DNA from 3 places in the Arthrobacter sp. SLBN-112 genome. Region 2 is predicted to be linked to each of the others. Evidence: riboswitches for the same ligand, from Rfam matches in the RefSeq annotation. Region 2 holds a riboswitch; each other region holds the start of a gene.
The links. A riboswitch is a leader RNA that binds a small molecule or an ion and turns the genes downstream of it on or off. The one in region 2 is predicted to bind thiamine pyrophosphate.

Region 1 (6,066 bases), 430 kb from region 2:
TTGCCACATATGGAAAATGATCGAGATCTGGCAGTTAACGACGAAGCAGCGGAAGCTGCTGCACCCAAGAAGGCACCGCGCACCCGGCGCAAGGCGGCGCCCCAGGCCGACGCCGTGACCCCGGCGGAGGGCCACCGCACCCGAACCCGCCGGCGATACGCCGGTGGAAGAACCCGTCGCGGAGAAGAAGGCCCCGGCCCGCCGCACCCGTGCCCGGAAGAAGCCCGACGCTGCTGAACCCCTTCCGGCCTTCGCGGATGACGCTGAGTCCGTTGCCGCTGCCGCCGCCCCTTCGGCTGAGGTATCCGCAGCGGTACGGGCCGAAGAAAGCCCCGCCGCCGTCCCCGCCACGGATGCCGAAGCGGACGTCGAAACGAAGCCCGTCCGCCGTCGTCGGGTAGCCACCCGCAAGGTCGCGTCCCCGGCCCCGGAAGCCGCATCACCGGCCGCGGATGGCGCTGCCGACGCCCCTGCAGCACCGGAAGCCGTGGAAGAAGCGGCAGCGGAAGAAACCCCCGAGGCAGCTCCCGCGGCCCAGGAGATCGCCGGTGGACCAGGCACCGTCCAGGAGGCCCCCCGGGACGCTGCGCAGTCACCGGAGCCTGCCGCCGCCACCGACGCTCCTGAAGCCGGAAGCGAAGCCGCGTCCGCTGCGGCGGCGAGCCCCTTTGGTTCCCTGTTCCTCGAACCGGGTTCCGCGACCTCGGTCCTCTTCCAGGCCCCGGACTTGAGCACTGTGGTCCGCCCTGCGGTGCCCGCGACTGAGGAGACTGACGAGGACGAAGCCGAAGAGGCCGACGACTCGGCCGGCCGGCGCCGGCGCCGCAGCCGTGGCCGCCGCGGCCGCAGCCGCGTTGATGATAAGGCGGACGAAGACATCGACGGCGCCAGTGCAGGGGCTGACGCCGATGACGAAGGTGACGAGGACGCCAGCCTGCAGCTGGAAGACGGTGTGACCTCCCGTCGTCGTCGCCGCCGCCGCCGCGGTGACCAGGACCTTGAGCTGACCGGCGGCGGGGATGACGACCCGCCCAACACGGTGACCCGTGTCCGCGCGCCGCGCCCGGTCACCGAAGCGCCCGTGAATAACCGCGTCACCAGCGTCAAAGGCTCCACCCGCCTCGAGGCCAAAAAGCAGCGCCGCCGCGAATCCCGCGACACCGGCCGCCGCCGCACGGTGATCACCGAAGCCGAGTTCCTGGCCCGCCGCGAGTCCGTCGACCGGCAGATGATCGTCCGGCAGCGTGACGACAGAATCCAGATCGCCGTCCTCGAAGACGGCGTCCTGGCCGAACACTTCGTGTCCAAGACCCAGCAGGACTCGCTGATCGGCAACGTGTATCTGGGCAAGGTCCAGAACGTGCTGCCGTCCATGGAAGCGGCGTTCGTTGACATTGGGCGCGGCCGCAACGCCGTGCTCTACGCCGGCGAGGTCAATTGGGAAGCCGTCAACCTCGAAGGCAAGCAGCGCCGGATCGAAAACGCGCTCAAGTCCGGCGATACCGTCCTGGTCCAGGTGACCAAGGACCCGGTGGGCCACAAGGGCGCCCGGCTCACCAGCCAGATCTCCCTGCCCGGACGCTACCTGGTGTACGTGCCCGGCGGCTCCATGACCGGCATCTCCCGCAAGCTGCCCGACGTCGAACGCAACCGCCTCAAGCGCATCCTCAAGGACCGTCTCCCCGAACACGCCGGCGTCATTGTCCGCACCGCGGCCGAGGGCGCGTCCGAGGAAGAACTGACGCACGACATCAACCGCCTCCGCGCGCAATGGGAAGGCATCGAGAGCCAGTCCGCCTCCACCAAGGTCCTTGCCCCCGAACTGCTGTACGGCGAACCGGACCTGACCATCAAGGTGGTCCGCGACGTCTTCAACGAGGACTTTTCCAAGCTCATCGTCTCCGGCGAGGAGGCCTGGGACACCATCGAGGCCTACGTCACGTACGTGGCCCCGGATCTGGTGGGACGCCTCGAGAAGTGGACCAAGGACCAGGACATCTTCTCCGCCTGGCGCATCGACGAGCAGATCCACAAGGCACTTGAGCGGAAAGTGTTCCTGCCCTCCGGTGGTTCCCTGGTCATCGACCGCACCGAAGCCATGACCGTGGTGGACGTCAACACCGGCAAGTTCACCGGCAGCGGCGGCAACCTCGAGGAAACCGTCACCAAGAACAACCTCGAAGCTGCCGAGGAAGTGGTGCGCCAGCTGCGGCTGCGCGACATCGGCGGCATCATCGTGATCGACTTCATCGACATGGTGCTCGAATCCAACCGCGACCTGGTCCTGCGCCGCATGGTGGAATGCCTGGGCCGCGACCGGACCAAGCACCAGGTCGCCGAGGTCACGTCCCTTGGCCTGGTCCAGATGACCCGCAAGCGCATGGGCACCGGCCTGCTGGAAGTCTTCGGCGAGCAGTGTGAGGCGTGCGCCGGACGCGGCGTGGTGACCCACGACGATCCCGTGGAGCACCGGCGGGCCAATATCGTGGCGGCCGAACACCACGTCCAGCGCGCCGACAACCGTCCCGACGCCCGTGGGGAAGCCCACCGCCCCGAGGGGCAGCGGACCGACGCCGGCCAGCCCGGTGCCCGGACCGAGCGCAAACGCCGGCGCGGACGTGGCGGCCAGCAGGCCGAGACGATACCGGCACCTGCGGTGCACGTCCACACCGTGCAGCCTGATCCCGCCGACGCCGAGCGGCACGCCAAGGCGGAGGCCACCAGGCTTGCCCTGGCGAACATTGCCGCCGCCGCCCACGCGGCCCACCTGCATGACGACGAGCTGGCCGCCGCCCGGCAGGCGCCGGCACAGCAGGCTCCGGCCCCGCAAACGCCGGTCCAGCCTACTCAGGCAGCAGACGGTGACGCGCACGACGCCGACGCGCACGGTCGTCCCGCGGCGGTCCTGACGTTTGGCGGCGAGAAAGTCCCGCTTCCGTTCGTGGAGCATGCGGAGGAGCAGCAACCCAGGCCTGCCCTGACGCTTGACCGGCTCGCGGAAGCATTCGCCCACCTCGGCCAGCCGGCGTCGCCCGTTGAGGCCGCGCCGGAGAACACCGGAGCCGCTGAGCCGGCAACGGAACAGGCCACGCCGGAGCACCTGCCGCAGGGCGGGGAAGCCCAGGCGCGCGTCGGGCAAGCGCCGGCTGAGAAGGACTACTCCGACCACACGCTGGAGCAGACCCGCCAACGCAGGCCGCGCCGCCACCGGGCTGCCAGCCGGGCCCAGGGTGCTGCCAACGAAACCGCTGTCCAGCACCATGAGAACGTGCAGGCCGCCAATACCGGCCACTCGCACGCAGCCAAGGCCCCGGAACCCGCGAAGCAGCAGACGGCAAAGCCTGCTGATACCGGCAAGCCGTCAGCGGAACCCATCATCCTCGGCGTCGGCGTTCCAGCTTCGGAACTCTAGGCCGCGCGTCAAAGGTTGCCAATGAAGTCCCCGTCCCGTGGACCATTCCCCCCGTCATTACGGGGGGACCAGTCCACCAGGCGGGGACTTCCTGCATCCGGGGGCTGTCAGCTTTACCGCAGCCCGGGGCTACCGGCTAGGCTGGGAAACCGACACGGGGTGCCGCGCAGAAGGCCGGCTGAGATCCACACCCGTTGAACCTGTCCGGCTAGTACCGGCGAAGGGATGTCTGTTGTCTTCGACCCTTTCCATGCCCCTGCCAACCGCCTCCACTGTTCCCTCCGGGATTCCGGCGGGCCGGGAGGTGCCACGTGTCCTCTCCATCGCGGGCTCCGATCCATCCGGTGGCGCAGGAATCCAGGCGGACCTCAAAAGCATTGCAGCCCACGGCGGATACGGCATGGCTGCCATCACCGCACTCACCGCACAGAACACCCGCGGCGTTGTGGCCGTCCACGTTCCACCTGCAGCCTTCCTGGCCCAGCAACTCGATGCCGTCAGCGACGACATCACCATCGACGCCGTCAAGATCGGCATGCTCGGTGACGAAGCGGTGATCCGCACGGTCCGCCAATGGCTCGAAAAGGTGCGTCCCGCCGTCGTGGTCCTGGACCCGGTGATGGTGGCCACCAGCGGCGACCGGCTGTTGAAGGAATCCGCCGAAGCCGCCCTCCGGGAACTGCTGCCCCTTGCACACCTCATCACCCCCAACCTGCCGGAACTCGCCGTGCTGGTGGGCGAGGAGCCGGCAGGGGACTGGGAAGCAGCCTTGGACCAGGGCCGGCGCCTGGCTGATGCCACCGGCGCCACCGTCCTGGTCAAGGGCGGACACCTGTCAGGCGAAAGCTGCCCGGACGCGCTGGTGAACACCGCCGGCGTGCTGGCGCATGATGTCGTGGAAGTGCCCGGCACCCGCATCGATACCCGGAACAGCCATGGCACGGGTTGTTCGCTGTCCTCTGCCATGGCAACGGTCCAGGCGCGCCTGGGCGACTGGGAGGCGTCGTTGCGGACGGTCAAGCCCTGGCTGGCCGGGGCGCTTGAGAATTCCGGCCGGCTCGAGGTCGGCCGGGGGAACGGACCCGTGCACCACTTCCACCATGTGCGGGCCCACCTCCAGGAAGGCGGCTTCGCTGACCGGCTCTGGGCCGAAGCCCGGGAGGACCTGGCGGACATCTACGCCCTGGACTTCATCCACGGCCTGGCCTCAGGCGAACTGGCTGAGAAAGACTTTGCCTACTATCTCGCCCAGGACGCCCTGTACCTGAACGGATACTCCCGGGTCCTGGCCCGGGCCAGCGCCCTGGCCCCCTCCGAAGCGGAGCAGCTTTTCTGGGCAGGCTCAGCCCGGCAGTGCCTTGAAGTGGAATCGGAACTCCACCGCTCATGGCTCAGCACCCGGCCCGGGCAAACCGGTCTTGGACCCGTCACCAAGGCCTACGTTGACCACCTCACCGCAGTGTCGGCGTCGGGCAGCTATGCCGTCCTTGCCGCCGCTGTCCTGCCCTGCTTCTGGCTCTACGCCGAGGTGGGCAGGGCACTGCACGGACAGTTCCTCGCGGCGGGCGAACCTGACGGGCACGCCTACGCTGCATGGCTCCGCACGTACGCCGACGAAGGCTTCGCGGAGGCCACCCGGCAGGCCATCGCCATCGTGGATGCGGCGGGACGGAAGGCCTCTGACCAGGAACAGGCTGCCATGCTGACGGCGTTCAAGCAGTCCTGCCGGCTTGAAGTGGAATTCTTCGACGCGCCGCGCCTGCACTCCTGACGTCCGACGGCGGCGCCGCGGCTATGATGGATACGCACAGTTGCGGCGCTGCATGCCAGGTTGTGGTTACTATCACAGCCGGCCCGCCGGAACCAGCCTCATTTGCGGCTGGAGACGGATTTAGCGTATTCTGGATCTTCGGTGCTTACGCCAACACTTGGGTTATGATCCCACGGCGTTGAGGCACAGCGAGAAACCAGGCTTTTAGTGAGTCGGTTCCGCACGCAAATTTTGTTATAAACGTCGAGAGAAGTGAGTTCCCAAGTGGTGTACGCGATTGTCCGCGCAGGCGGCCGCCAAGAGAAGGTTTCCGTTGGAGACTTCGTTACCCTGAACCGCGTCGCCGGTGGAGCCGGCAGCACCATTGAGCTGCCCGCACTGCTCCTGGTTGACGGTGACAAGGTCACCTCCGCAGCCAAAGACCTGGCCAAGGTAACTGTTACGGCTGAAATCCTCCAGGACCTGCGTGGTCCTAAGATTGTCATCCAGAAGTTCAAGAACAAGACCGGCTACAAGAAGCGCCAGGGTCACCGACAGGAATTGACCAAGGTCAAGATCACCGGCATCAAGTAACCACCGGTTACTGTTCAGGCATTTCAACAGATTCCCCAGAATTTAGAGGCAGGCATTTCAGATGGCACATAAAAAGGGCGCGAGCTCCACTCGCAACGGTCGCGATTCCAACGCTCAGTACCTCGGCGTCAAGCGCTTCGGCGGCCAGGTCGTTTCCGCAGGCGAGATCATCGTCCGCCAGCGTGGCACCCACTTCCACCCGGGCGCCGGCGTTGGCCGCGGCGGTGACGACACCCTGTTCGCATTGACCCCGGGCGCCGTTGAATTCGGCACCCGCCGCGGACGTCGCGTAGTCAACATCGTTGCTGCT
Region 2 (6,066 bases):
CGAAGAGGTTCGCCGCGTAGGTTTCGGCCAGTTCTAGGCCGCTCCCCCGTTCCAAGGAGATCCATGCTTTCGCTGACCATCGTGGTGCTGGCCACGCTCGCCGCCGGTTTCATCGTCTGGGCCAATGACAAACGCCATGCCAGGTACGGTGCGGGTCTTCCCGCCGGTATCGCCGTTGGTGTTGCCGCGCTGGCGTGGATCATCCTTATGACGGCCGGTTTCGGCTACCTGCCGGGGCTGACGTGGCTTCCCTGGGTCCTGCCCATCGCCCTCGGCACTGCCGCGGCCATCGCCGCCGTCGTCTACCTGGGCCGCACCCGTGCGCGCCATGACACCGAGCGGCTGAACGCGGTGCTGCGGAGCTGAACGGCTCCTGCCTGCTGACAGCTGTGGCCACCACCCGGGCGGGTGGTGGCCACAGGTCTTTAAGGGCCTAGAGGAACTCTGCCCGGCCCTCCATCGCCGAAGACGCCAGGGCATGTTCCCGGCGCGGAATGCGTCCGGCAGCCCTCGCCATCCTGCCCGCGATCACGGCGTGCTTGAACGCTTCGCCCATGAGGGACGGGTTCTGCGCCCGGGTCACGGCAGTGGCCAGCAGCACGGCGTCGCACCCCAGTTCCATGGCCAGGGCGGCGTCGGAGGCCGTGCCGATGCCGGCATCCAGGACCACCGGCACCGACGCCCGGGACACGATGAGCTCGATGTTGTGCGGGTTCAGGATCCCCAGTCCGGTGCCGATCGGTGCACCGAGGGGCATCACGGCGGTGGCGCCAAGGTTCTCCAGCCGCAGCGCAAGCACGGGATCGTCGTTGGTGTAGGCAAAGACCTTGAAGCCGCGGTTGACCAGCTGCTCCGTGGCGTCCACGAGTTCCACGGCGTCCGGCAGCAGCGTCTGTTCGTCGGCGATGACTTCCAGCTTCACCCAGTCGGTTTCGAGGGCTTCCCGGGCCAGTTCCGCGGTGAGGACCGCGTCCCGGGCGGTGAAGCAGCCGGCGGTGTTAGGCAGGACCTTGATGCCGTTGTCCACCAGCAGCTGGAACAGCGAGCCGGTTTCCGCCGTGGAGTACCGCCGCATGGCCACCGTGGTCAGTGCGGTGCCGGAGGCCAGGAGTGCCGCGCCCAGGCCGTCCAGGCTGGGCGCACCACCGGTGCCCATGATGAGCCGTGATCCCAGGGCGACGCCGTCGATCACCAGTGAGTCATCGGCGTCGGCCTTGCTTGCGGTGTTGATGGTGCCGGTTTCGGTCATGGTGTCAGCCTCCCTGTACTGCTGTGACGAGTTCGATGTCGTCGCCGTCGGCGAGCGCGGTGCCGAACCATTGGCTGCGCGGCACCACCTGGGCGTTGTGCGCGACGGCGACACCCAGTTTCCTGCCGTCCGCCGCCTGGCCATTGGGAGCCAGCGGCCGCCCGGTCACCTGGCTGACGAGCGTGGTGATAGAGGCGCCGTCTGCCACCGTATGCGGGTTTCCGTTGAGGGTGATATTCACGCTGTCTCCTTCATGTGGGGGCTTGGGGCGGCAGCCGCCGGCCTGGAAAAACGGTCCGGGCTGAACGGCGCCCAGCGGGGATCGGCGGCGCCGTCGAGCAACGCCGTGCAGATGGCCGCGGCAGCGGGGGTGAGCAGCACCCCGTGCCGGAAGAACCCGGTGGCGATGATGAGCCCCGGGACGTGCCCGTCCCCGGGATCGCGGGATCCCGGGGACACCGCCACCCGGCCCAGCAAGGGTGCATTGTCGGGGGTCCCGGGCCGGGCCCGTGCGGTGCACTCCAGGAGTTCGAGTTCGGCGACGGCGGGAACCAGCGCCTGGGCGTCCCGGAGCAGCTGGTACACGCTGCCCGCGCTCACGGCGTCGGAGAGCGCGTCCTCCCGCTGGGAGGCTCCAATGACCACTGTGCCGTCCTGCCGGGGGACGATGTACACCGGGATCCCGTGGACAAGCCCGCGCACCGTGGCGGTCACCAGGGGGCGCAGGTGCTGCGGCACGGAAAGGCGCAGGATGTCGCCGTGCACTGGCCGCAGCGGCAGTTCAAGGCCATCGGGCAGGCCGTCAAGGGATCCTGCGTGCAGGCCGTTGGCCACCACCGTTTCCCCCGCAACCACAGTGCCGCCACCGGCAAGGCGCACCCCAGCCACCGCCCCGCCCTCCCACAGCAGCCCGGCCGCGCGTTCCGGTACGGCATACCCGTCACCGGCACCGGCAACCGCCAGTTCCGGGGTTGCGCGCGCCGCTCCGGCGAGGGCCAGGCGCAGGGACGCTATCAGGCGCCTCGGGTCCACCTGGTGGTCGGCCGGGGTGTCCAGCGCGCACGAGATCGCGGGACTCAGCAGTGGTTCGCGGCCGCGGGCTTCGCGCACGGTCAGCGGTTCGACTTCAAGGCCGTTGGCCTGCTGGACGGCACGCAGGTCCATCAATGCCCTCCGGTCTGCGGCGTCGATGCCCACGGCGAGAGGTCGGCGTCGTCAGGTATCCGGTCCCGGCACCGGCCGCGGTGGCGACGCCGGCGGCGAACCCCGGCCAACGCGATGATGCCTCGGTCATGAGGTCCAGGAGGTCCTCTTCCTGGTAATGCAGCTCGCTGACGGGGGCCAGCATGCCGGCAGCGGCCCAGCTGGCGCCGGCGCCGGGCGCGTCATCGATGAGCACGACGGACCGCCCGGACCGCTGGATTTCCCAGGCGATTCCGTGTCCCACCACTCCCGCGCCGATGACGGCGACGTCGGCCCGGATGGCATCGCCGGCGGACCCGGCGAGGGCGTTGCTCGCGGTAGGCATGGTGTGGTTCCTTCCCTACGCCGGTATTAGCCGGATCAGGTCAAGCGGTCGGCTCTGACGCCCTCTCAGCCCGGTGCTTTGTGACAGCTGCCGCGGGCTCCCGCAGTACCACCCCAGTTTAGAGGAACTAGGCTGGCAGGCATGAATATGTCCCCCTCATCTGTTCCTGCCCTCGAGGCGGCCCGCCTGTACCTCTGCACGGATGCGCGGCGGGACCGCGGCGACTTTGCCCGGTTCGTGGATGCCGCGTTCGCCGGCGGCGTGGACATCATCCAGTTGCGCGACAAGTCCATCGAGGCTGCAGAGGAACTGGACCTGCTGGCGGTCTTGAAGGAGACGGCGGTGCGCCATGGGCGGCTGTGGGCCGTCAATGACCGCGCGGACATCGCGGTTTTGTCCGGGGCACCGGTATTCCACATCGGCCAGAAGGACCTTCCGTTGGCGGCGGCCCGGACGCTGGTCAACGGCAACGCAGCCATCGGGCTCTCCAGCCACAGCCCCGACCAGGTGGATGCCGCCCTCACAGCAGCTGCCGGCCCTTCCCACCTGGACTACTTTTGTGTGGGCCCCGTCTGGGCCACGCCCACCAAACCCGGCCGGACCGCCGTCGGGCTGGAATTGGTGAAGTACGCCGCCCAAGCTTCCATGGAGGCGTCAGACCCGGTGCCGTGGTTCGCCATCGGCGGCATCGACCACGGGAACGTGCACCAGGTGGCGGAGGCGGGTGCCCGCAGGATCGTAGTGGTCCGCGCCGTTACCGAAGCCCCGGATCCCGCGGCCGCTGCCGCTTCCCTGCTCGACGCGCTGGACGCCGCCGCACCCGGGCCTGCATAATCCCAGGACTTGGAGTTACGCTGACTTTTGTGTCACATCATCGGTTGGCTCCCAATGTCCGCGACCATCAAAACGCCCTGGAAGAGGCTCTGGGTTCGTTGCGGACAGAACTCGAACTGCCGGGCCCCTATCCGGAAGCGGCCCTGGAAGACGCACGCGCCGCCGTGGCATCGCTGAAGCTGCCGGCCTATGACCTGACCGCTGTCGCGTTCGTGACCATTGACCCGGCCTCGTCCACGGACCTGGACCAGGCCGTGTTCATCGAACCGGGCGGGAGCGGCTACCGCGTACTGTACGCGATTGCCGATGTACCAGCCTTCGTTGCACCGGGAGGTGCGCTGGATGCCGAAACCAGGCGCCGCGGACAAACGTTCTACGCTCCGGACGGCCGTATTCCGTTGCACCCGGAAGTAATCAGTGAAGGTGCCGGGAGCCTGCTTCCGGGCCAGGAGTGTTCGGCCTTCGTCTGGGATTTCACGCTCGACGCCGACGCGGAAGTTTTGTCAGTTGGCGTCCGGCGGGCGCGGATCCGCAGCCGCGACAAGCTCAGTTACAAGGGTGCGCAAACCGACCTGGACGCCGGCACGGCTCCCCCGGTGCTGGAACTACTCCGGGAGGTAGGCCGGAAACGGGTTGCGCTGGAGCGGGGACGCGGGGGCGCCAGCCTCAATATGCCCGAGCAGGAAATCGTGCAGTTGCCCGACGGCGGCTACCGGATTGATGCGGTCCCGCAACTTCCCGTGGAGGATTGGAATGCGCAGATCTCGCTGATGACGGGTATGGCTGCCGCCAACCTCATGTTGGAGGGAAAGGTGGGCATCCTGCGCACCATGCCGGCCCCGGGATGAACGGTCGCTGAGGCATTTCCGGCTGCAGACCGAAGTGCTGGGCAGGCCGTGGGACGGAGAAGTCAGCTACGGCGAGTACCTGCGGTCGCTGGATCCCACCGATCCCCGCCAGCTGGCCATCATGCATTCGGCAGGGATGCTGTTCCGCGGCGCGTCCTATACCGCGTTCGACGGCACGGTCCCGGAAGACGGTATCCAGTCCGCCATCGGCGCCGCCTATGCCCACACCACCGCACCGCTGCGCCGGCTGGTTGACCGCTTCGTGCTGGTGATCTGCGAGGCCCTCAGCAACGGCGGGGATGTTCCCGGCTGGGCACGTGAGGCGCTGCCGCTGCTCCCGGGAATAATGGCCGGTTCCGACCAGCTTGCGTCGCGGATGGAGCGGATGGCGCTCGATACGGTGGAAGCGGCGCTCCTGGTGAACCACATCGGGCAGGAGTTCGACGCGATCGTCATTTCCGGGTCCAAGCCGCAAAACGGAAACGGTAATGGCAACGGGGCTGCCAAGAACGGGAACGGCAACGGGGCCGGAAAAATCGGCAACGGCAACGGCAGTTCCGGGATCATCCAGATCGCCGAACCGGCTGTCACGGCCCGCTGCGCCGGCGAACTGGTATCCGGCACCAAGGTCCGGGTCCGGCTGATGTCCTCCGACATCACCACCCGGCAAATCCACTTCGAACTCGTCTCCTGAGGGCCCGGCGGACGCGGCAGGGCGGACCGAAACCGCGTTTCCGCCCCTGTACGGCTAGACTGGGAAGGTAGAAATGGATGCCCGGTCGTTGATTTCCTTGATTTGAAACCAACAAGCCCGCCCCTACGCGATCTTGAGATTTGCCCGTTGGTCACCAGTGCCAGCATTAGATAGCCCGCGATCGGCTTCCACTGGATTTGCTTGCGCGCCCGAGCGTGCTCCGGAACGGCCAGGACTGGCCGGCCCGTCGAGCAGGCTGCGCCATTGCCCAAATGAATAAGGAAACTCCCCGTGAGTGAATTGCATACCCACCAACTCCTGACCGATGCGTCCGGCACCGAGACCATCGAGCCGGAAGAGACCATCATCTCGGACGAGACACCGCATGAGATCGCGGAGAAGTCTTTTGCCGACTACAACGTCCGTGAAGACATCGTGGAGTCCCTGGCCGACGCCGGGATCACGCACCCCTTCCCCATCCAGGCCATGACCTTGCCGGTGGCCCTGGCCGGGCACGACATCATTGGCCAGGCCAAGACCGGTACCGGCAAGACCCTGGGCTTCGGCATTCCGGCGCTGCAGCGGGTCATCGGCCAGGACGATCCCGGCTACGCCAAGTTGGCCGTGCCCGGCGCCCCGCAGGCCCTGGTCATTGTCCCCACCCGTGAACTGGCCGTTCAGGTGGCGAACGACCTCCAGACGGCGTCCCGCAAGCGCAACGCCCGGATCACCACCATCTACGGCGGCCGTGCCTACGAGCCGCAGGTGGAAGCGTTGAAGCAGGGCGTCGAGGTAGTGGTGGGCACCCCCGGGCGCCTGATCGACCTGTATAAGCAGAAGCACCTGAGCCTGAAGAACGTGAAGCTCGTGGTGCTGGACGAAGCCGACGAAATGCTGGACCTTGGCTTCCTGC
Region 3 (6,066 bases), 1.1 Mb from region 2:
GGAAGCCAGCTGGCCCTGCGTCCAGCCCTTTTCGTTCCGGGCGTCCCTCAACATGGCGGCCACGTGGCCGGCGGTCTCCTGAGTCATGCCAAAAATATATCATAGATGAGCTAGCGTGCCGAGGATCATCGTGTGTGGTAGCCAATCGGGGGCACCCTACCCGCCACATGCGATAGTACCCGCGAGTAACCGGCCTAGCTGCCCAACCACACCATGTTCCAACTGCCCGCGGCAAGCGCCGCGCCCAGGGCAAGCCCGGCCACCAAGACGCCGCCGCCCACCACCCCACAGGTCCAGCACACTGAATGTGGATTCGCGGGCCCACGTCCGGTCCCCGCCGCCGAAGCCCCGCGCTTCCATGGTGACGGCAAGCCTCGACGCGCGGCGGATCGCCTGCACCAACAGTCCAAAACTCTGCCCCAGCATCGCCTGCACCCGCCGGACCACGTTCCCTCGCGAACCAACACCGCGGGCGCGCCGGGCCATGCCGATCGTCTGCCATTCCTCGGCCATGAGCCCCACCAGGCGCATCGCCGCCAGGGTTCCCAAAACAAACCGGTGCGGCAGGCGCGCCTTCTGCGCCAGTGCATCCGCGAGGTCGGTCGGATCGGTGCAGCTCATCAGGAGCACCGCCGGAAGGGCGATCGCGAAGCCGCGCAGCAGGAAGCCGATGCCCAGCTGGAGGGACCCTTCGCTCATGGTCCAGATGCCGGCGTCGAGCAGGATCCTTCCGCTGTCCGGCGCCAGGATGGACGTGCTCCACCCGCCGATGGCGGCAGCGAGGATCAGCGGCCAGCCCCGCTGCCAGAGCAGCGACAGGGTGAGCCCCGCGAGGGGAAACAACATCAGCTCGAAGGCCAGGGCCACGGAAGCGGACACCCAGTCGATGGACAGCGCCAGGACCGCCGTGATGAGCACGACGGCGGCGAACTTGCTCAGCGGATTGGCCCGCGCCAGGAGGGCGTGGTTGCCGCTCAACGTCAGTTGCTGCCTCATGGCGCCACCGGTTCCGCCGCAGCCATCCGCAGCTCGGCCCCGCCCAGGGCAGCGGTGAATTCGGCGTCGTGGGTCACGGACACCACTGCCGTGCCGGCGTCCAGGAGTTCGGACAGGAACGAGGCCAGCTCGGCCCAGGTGTTGGCGTCCTGCCCGAACGTGGGCTCGTCCAGGACCAGCACCTGCGGGCTGGCGGCCAGGACCGTGGCCACGGACAGCCGCCGTTTCTCACCGCCGGACAGTGTGTAGGGGTTTGCGTCCACCAGCTGGGTGAGCCGCAGCCGCTCCAACAGTTCCTCCACCCGGTCCTCGCCGTGGCCCAGATGCCGCGGCCCGAACAGCAGCTCATCCAGCACCTTGCCGGTCACGAACTGGTGCTCCGGCTCCTGGAACACGGTGCCCACCCTCGAGATCAACTGCTCGGCCTTCCACGTGTAGGGGTCGATCCCGGCACCGCGGCTGAGGTCCACCGTGGCGGACACTTTTCCGGACACCGGCTCCAGGAGCCCCGCGAGGGTTAGCGCGAACGTTGATTTCCCGGCGCCGTTGGGGCCCGTGACGGCCAGAGCCTGGCCGGCCCTGACCTGCGCGGCAACACCCTCCTGGACCGGAACCGGCGGGATTTTCCGGAAGCCTTTGCGGCGGGGACGCTCGCGGGAGACGCCGAGGTCTTCGGCTGCCAGCAGGAGGTTGCCGGTTCCGGCGGCCGGGACGTCCGCCCGGCGGCGGGTTGCCGGCACGTACCCCGGCACCCACACCCCGGCGGCCGTCAGCATGGCCCGGGCTTCGCTGAGCACCCGGTCCGGGGGCCCGTCCAGGAGCACGGCGGGATCCGAGGCGGAGCCCGGCTGCAGGACCACGATCCGGTCCACCAGGTCCTTCCACACGGAGACCCGGTGCTCCACCACCACCAGGGTGGCTCCGGTCTTGTCCAGGCAGCGCGCCACGGCGTCGCGGACCTCCAGCACGCCGTCCGGGTCCAGGTTGGCGGTGGGTTCGTCCAGCAGGATCAGCCCCGGGCGCATCGCGAGGATGCCGGCCAGCGCCAGGCGCTGTTTCTGGCCGCCGGAGAGGGCCGACGTCGGGTGGTCCAGCGGGAGGTGGGACAGCCCGACGTCGGCAAGCGCCTCGTGCACGCGCGCCCAGATGGCGTCGCGGGGCACGGCAAGGTTCTCGGCGCCGAAGGCGACGTCGTCCCCGACCCGGGAGAGGACCACCTGCGTCTCCGGGTCCTGCTGCATGAGGCCGGACCGGCCGCGCCTGTCCCGGGGCCGGGCGCCGTCAACCAGCAATGAACCGGACTCGTCCGCGTCGCCGGCCTCGCCGTCGTCGTTGATATCACCCAGCACCCCGGCGAGGGCATGCAGCAGCGTTGACTTCCCGGCACCCGAGGGACCGAGCAGGAGCACCCGCTCGCCGGGGCTGATGTCCAGGTCGAGGGCATGGACGGCAGGTTTTGCCCGGCCGGCATGCCGCCAGCCCCAGCCCCGGGCCGTGACGGCGGCGGGGCGGACGGCGCCCTGGGCTGGTGCCATCAGGAGAAGACAGGCTCCGTAGCGGCCTTGCGGGACGCGAAGGAGCTCAGCACGCCGGTGCGCGCCAGCCCGCGCGTGGCGAGCCAGGACAGGGCACCGGCGAGGATGGCACCGGAGACGGTGGTCAACACGATGTAGGCCAGCTTGTCCGCACCGGAGTAGGCGATATTCCAGCCCCACGGCGCGAACGAGTCATTCAGTCCGCAGAAGAATCCAGCCGCGGCGCCGGCCAGCAGGGATACGGGCAGGTTGAACTTGCGGTACACGAAGATGGCGAAGATGATTTCGGCGCCGAGGCCCTGGATGAAGCCGGAGAAGAGAACCGAGGCGCCGTACTGGGAACCCATGAGGAGTTCCCCGGTGGCGGCCACGGTTTCACAGAACAGGGCGGCACCGGGCTTGCGGATGATGAGCATCCCCAGCACGCCGGGAATCATCCAGCCACCCGCCAGCAGCCCAGTCAGGGGCGGGTAGGCGGCGTTCATGGGGGCAGACAGCGCGGCTGCTCCCTGGTCCCATGCCCAGAAAATGACGCCGCCCGCGATGGCCACCAGCGCGGCGACGACGATGTCCACGACGCGCCAGGACTTACTGGTGGTCTTCTTGATTGCTGCAGTACTCATGTGATCCTCCTGGGAAACAGGAGGGGAAAGTGGACCCGGCTGACGGCTGTTGCCGTGCAGCCGCGGCACTTTGAGAACTCGACTCCCTTGCGCCGGTACTAACCGGATCAGGTTCGAGGGTCTGCGGCTGTTCCGCACTCTCAGCGCCCACCTGCGGTTCCTGGCAAGCCAGGTTGTCCGACGGCGGCGCTCCCCTGTCGTTATTGGTGTTGTTGTTCGTTGGGTAAGGCTTTTGATTGCCCTTCCGGGCGTGGTCAAGTTTACACCTGGCAGGGGTGGATAGCGGGCTGTGAGCGCCATTCCACCGGATGTGACAGGATACGATCCGGATTCGGCGGGCGCCCAGCCGGAGGGCTCGCTGGAACCGAGCCCCGCCAGAATGCCGTCCGGTTGCCTACCCCTATTGAGCGCTGCCTGCCCGGGCGCCAGTGGACCTGCAGGAGCCTCTGCGCAAAGCCTGCTTAGGTTTTATTAGTAACCATGCTTACTATATTGTTTCCCGGGTTTCGAGAGGACAGGGCATGGGAGTCACCATGGCGGTCCGGCGTTCGTTCCCGTCCCCGCGGCAGGCCAAGGAGCACCATGAGAATCCCGGACACCAGAGGCCCCCTCACCAGCGCCCTGTTCACAGTCCTGGCCCAGGCACCGGGTGCCGCAGGGACGGAGCTGGACCGGCTCTACCGCCTGGCGGCGCGGCAGGTGGCCGGCACCGGTGACATCATTGGGGACGAGGACATCCAACTGGCACTCTTTTGCCTCTACGAGCTCCATTACTCCGGCCTGGACAGCGTCTCGGACAACTGGGAGTGGGAGCCGGCGTTGATCAGGGTCCGGCAGCTGGTCGAGGAACCGTTCGAGGCGGCCCTCCGCGCTGCCGCACACCAGGCGGCCGGAGACTTCGAACTGCCCGACCGCGGCGCCATAACCAGCGACGAAGTAGCCGACGTCCTGTTCGGCCTCGCCGCCATGGACACCGGTCCCAGCCTCTCCCGCTACGTTGCCAGGAAGGCAAGCCTGGAGCAGCTCCGGGAATTCCTGGTCCACAAGTCGGTGTACCAGCTGAAGGAAGCCGATCCGCACACATGGGCCATTCCGCGGCTCAGCGGACGGCCCAAGGCGGCCTTGGTGGAAATCCAGGCGGACGAATACGGTGGCGGCCGGCCCGAGCGGATGCACAGCGCGCTGTTCGCCCGGACCATGCGCGGCCTGGGCCTCGACGACAGGTACGGCGCCTACGTTGATGCCGTCCCCGCAGTCTCCCTCGCCACCGTTAACCTCATGTCGCTCTGCGGCCTGAACCGGCGGCTCCGGGGTGCCATCACCGGCCACCTGGCGATCTACGAAATGACGTCCTCCCAGCCCAACCGGTTCTACGGTAACGGATTCCGCCGGCACGGTTTCGGCGCCGAGGTTACCCACTACTTCGATGAGCATGTGGAGGCAGACGCCGTCCATGAACAGATCGCAGGCCGTGACCTCGCCGGCGGCCTGGTCGAGGCCGAGCCGCACCTCCTCGCGGACGTCCTGTTTGGGGCGAGTGCCGTCATGGCCCTCGACAGCAGGCTGTCCACCCACCTGATGTCCTCGTGGGAGGCCGGGGCATCATCGCTGCGGACGGCCGTAGCGGCGGCAGCATGAGGCCTGCACCCCCGATAGCCGGGCCCGCCAAGAACGGCAACAACTCGATGAAAGCGGTGCAGGCATGAATCCCGGACAGCGTGGAACCGGCTCCGACATGGACCAGGAATCCGCCACGGGCTCCATCGTGGTCTGCCCGGACGGGCCCCTGATCGTCCGGGGCGATTTTGAAATCGTCACGCCGTCCGGGGACGCCGTACCCCGCGACCGCAAGACCGTTGCCTTGTGCCGCTGCGGCGCCTCGGCCATCAAGCCCTACTGCGACGGCACGCACAAGATGATCAAGTTCCGCACCGGCCCGTCGGCCGGTTAGCCGAACAACCCGCTTGCAGCCCGCCACGCCTTTGCCCGGACCGGCACGGGTGTACGGCTAGGCTGGAGGAAGTCCGTTTTCCGCCCGCAAGGAGTACCAGGAATGAACCTTTTCATCAAGCTGCTCGGGACCGGGGTGAGCCTGGGCGCAGGCTTGGTCGGCACCAAGCTCGTCAACGCCATCTGGGAGAAGACCACCGGGCAGAAGCCGCCTACCGGAAAGAACGAGGACGTGCCCACCAGCCTCCGTTCGGCGCTGACATTCGCGCTTATCTCCGCCTCGGTCAGCGCGATCATCCAGGTCCTGGCCAACCGGGGCACCCAGCGCGCCATCACCCGGTTCGCCAAGACGCAGGACATCGTCTAGCTACTGGCGGGTTTCGCCGTCGTCGGGGTTGTCCGTCCGGGCAGCCTCGGCGGCGGCTTTTTGCACCACGGCTTCAAGCTCATCCGCGGCAAGCAGTTCCCTGTGCAGGTGCTTGGTGCGGTAGCCGGCCCTGCCCACCATGTGCGCGGACACGGGCACCGTAAGCAGCTGAAAGATCCAGGCCACCACCAGCACCGGCCAGACCCACCATGTCCGCATCTGGAGTCCAATGGCTGCCAGCAGCAGGAACAGGCCCAGGACCTGCGGCTTGGTGGCGGCGTGCATGCGGCTCATCAGGTCCGGGAAGCGGAGCACGCCCGATCGCGGCGCCCAGCGACAGAAGCGCACCCACCACCATGAACACCGCGGAGACAAGGTCAATCCACGCGTCGGCGCCGGAGACGTCAGGATTCATTGGGGTTCACCCTCCGGTCTGCGACGAACCGGGCCACCGTCACTGACCCGATGAACCCGATGATGGAGATGGCCACCACCAGCATCAAGTTGTTCAGGTGCCGGTTCACCGCCATGTCCACGCACAGGGCCCCGCCCAGGATGGCAAGCAGCACGTCGGCCGCGAGGACCCGGTCCAGCA

Region 1: another riboswitch for thiamine pyrophosphate. It lies ahead of thiD (bifunctional hydroxymethylpyrimidine kinase/phosphomethylpyrimidine kinase); the one in region 2 lies ahead of thiO (glycine oxidase ThiO).
Region 3: another riboswitch for thiamine pyrophosphate. It lies ahead of QF050_RS05365 (ECF transporter S component); the one in region 2 lies ahead of thiO (glycine oxidase ThiO).

What each region holds. Positions count from the first base shown of each region.
Region 1 is NZ_JAUSXY010000001.1:2,710,422-2,716,487, forward strand. Features, by position in the region: partial or broken gene QF050_RS12740 (Rne/Rng family ribonuclease) at 10-3,412, shown strand; TPP riboswitch at 3,558-3,655, shown strand; gene thiD (bifunctional hydroxymethylpyrimidine kinase/phosphomethylpyrimidine kinase) at 3,663-5,183, shown strand; gene rplU (50S ribosomal protein L21) at 5,448-5,756, shown strand; gene rpmA (50S ribosomal protein L27) at 5,818-6,066, shown strand, end outside.
Region 2 is NZ_JAUSXY010000001.1:2,284,423-2,290,488, reverse strand. Features, by position in the region: gene QF050_RS10830 (DUF3107 domain-containing protein) at 1-37, shown strand, start outside; gene QF050_RS10825 (hypothetical protein) at 64-366, shown strand; gene QF050_RS10820 (thiazole synthase) at 434-1,249, opposite strand; gene thiS (sulfur carrier protein ThiS) at 1,254-1,490, opposite strand; partial or broken gene thiO (glycine oxidase ThiO) at 1,487-2,777, opposite strand; TPP riboswitch at 2,772-2,891, opposite strand; gene thiE (thiamine phosphate synthase) at 2,925-3,611, shown strand; partial or broken gene QF050_RS10800 (RNB domain-containing ribonuclease) at 3,641-5,153, shown strand; gene QF050_RS10795 (DEAD/DEAH box helicase) at 5,445-6,066, shown strand, end outside.
Region 3 is NZ_JAUSXY010000001.1:1,152,708-1,158,773, reverse strand. Features, by position in the region: gene QF050_RS05380 (UDP-N-acetylglucosamine 1-carboxyvinyltransferase) at 1-87, opposite strand, end outside; partial or broken gene QF050_RS05375 (energy-coupling factor transporter transmembrane protein EcfT) at 195-996, opposite strand; gene QF050_RS05370 (ATP-binding cassette domain-containing protein) at 993-2,531, opposite strand; gene QF050_RS05365 (ECF transporter S component) at 2,531-3,154, opposite strand; TPP riboswitch at 3,221-3,360, opposite strand; gene QF050_RS05360 (iron-containing redox enzyme family protein) at 3,737-4,792, shown strand; gene QF050_RS05355 (CDGSH iron-sulfur domain-containing protein) at 4,890-5,105, shown strand; gene QF050_RS05350 (DUF4235 domain-containing protein) at 5,208-5,471, shown strand; partial or broken gene mnhG (monovalent cation/H(+) antiporter subunit G) at 5,472-5,886, opposite strand; gene QF050_RS05340 (monovalent cation/H+ antiporter complex subunit F) at 5,876-6,066, opposite strand, start outside.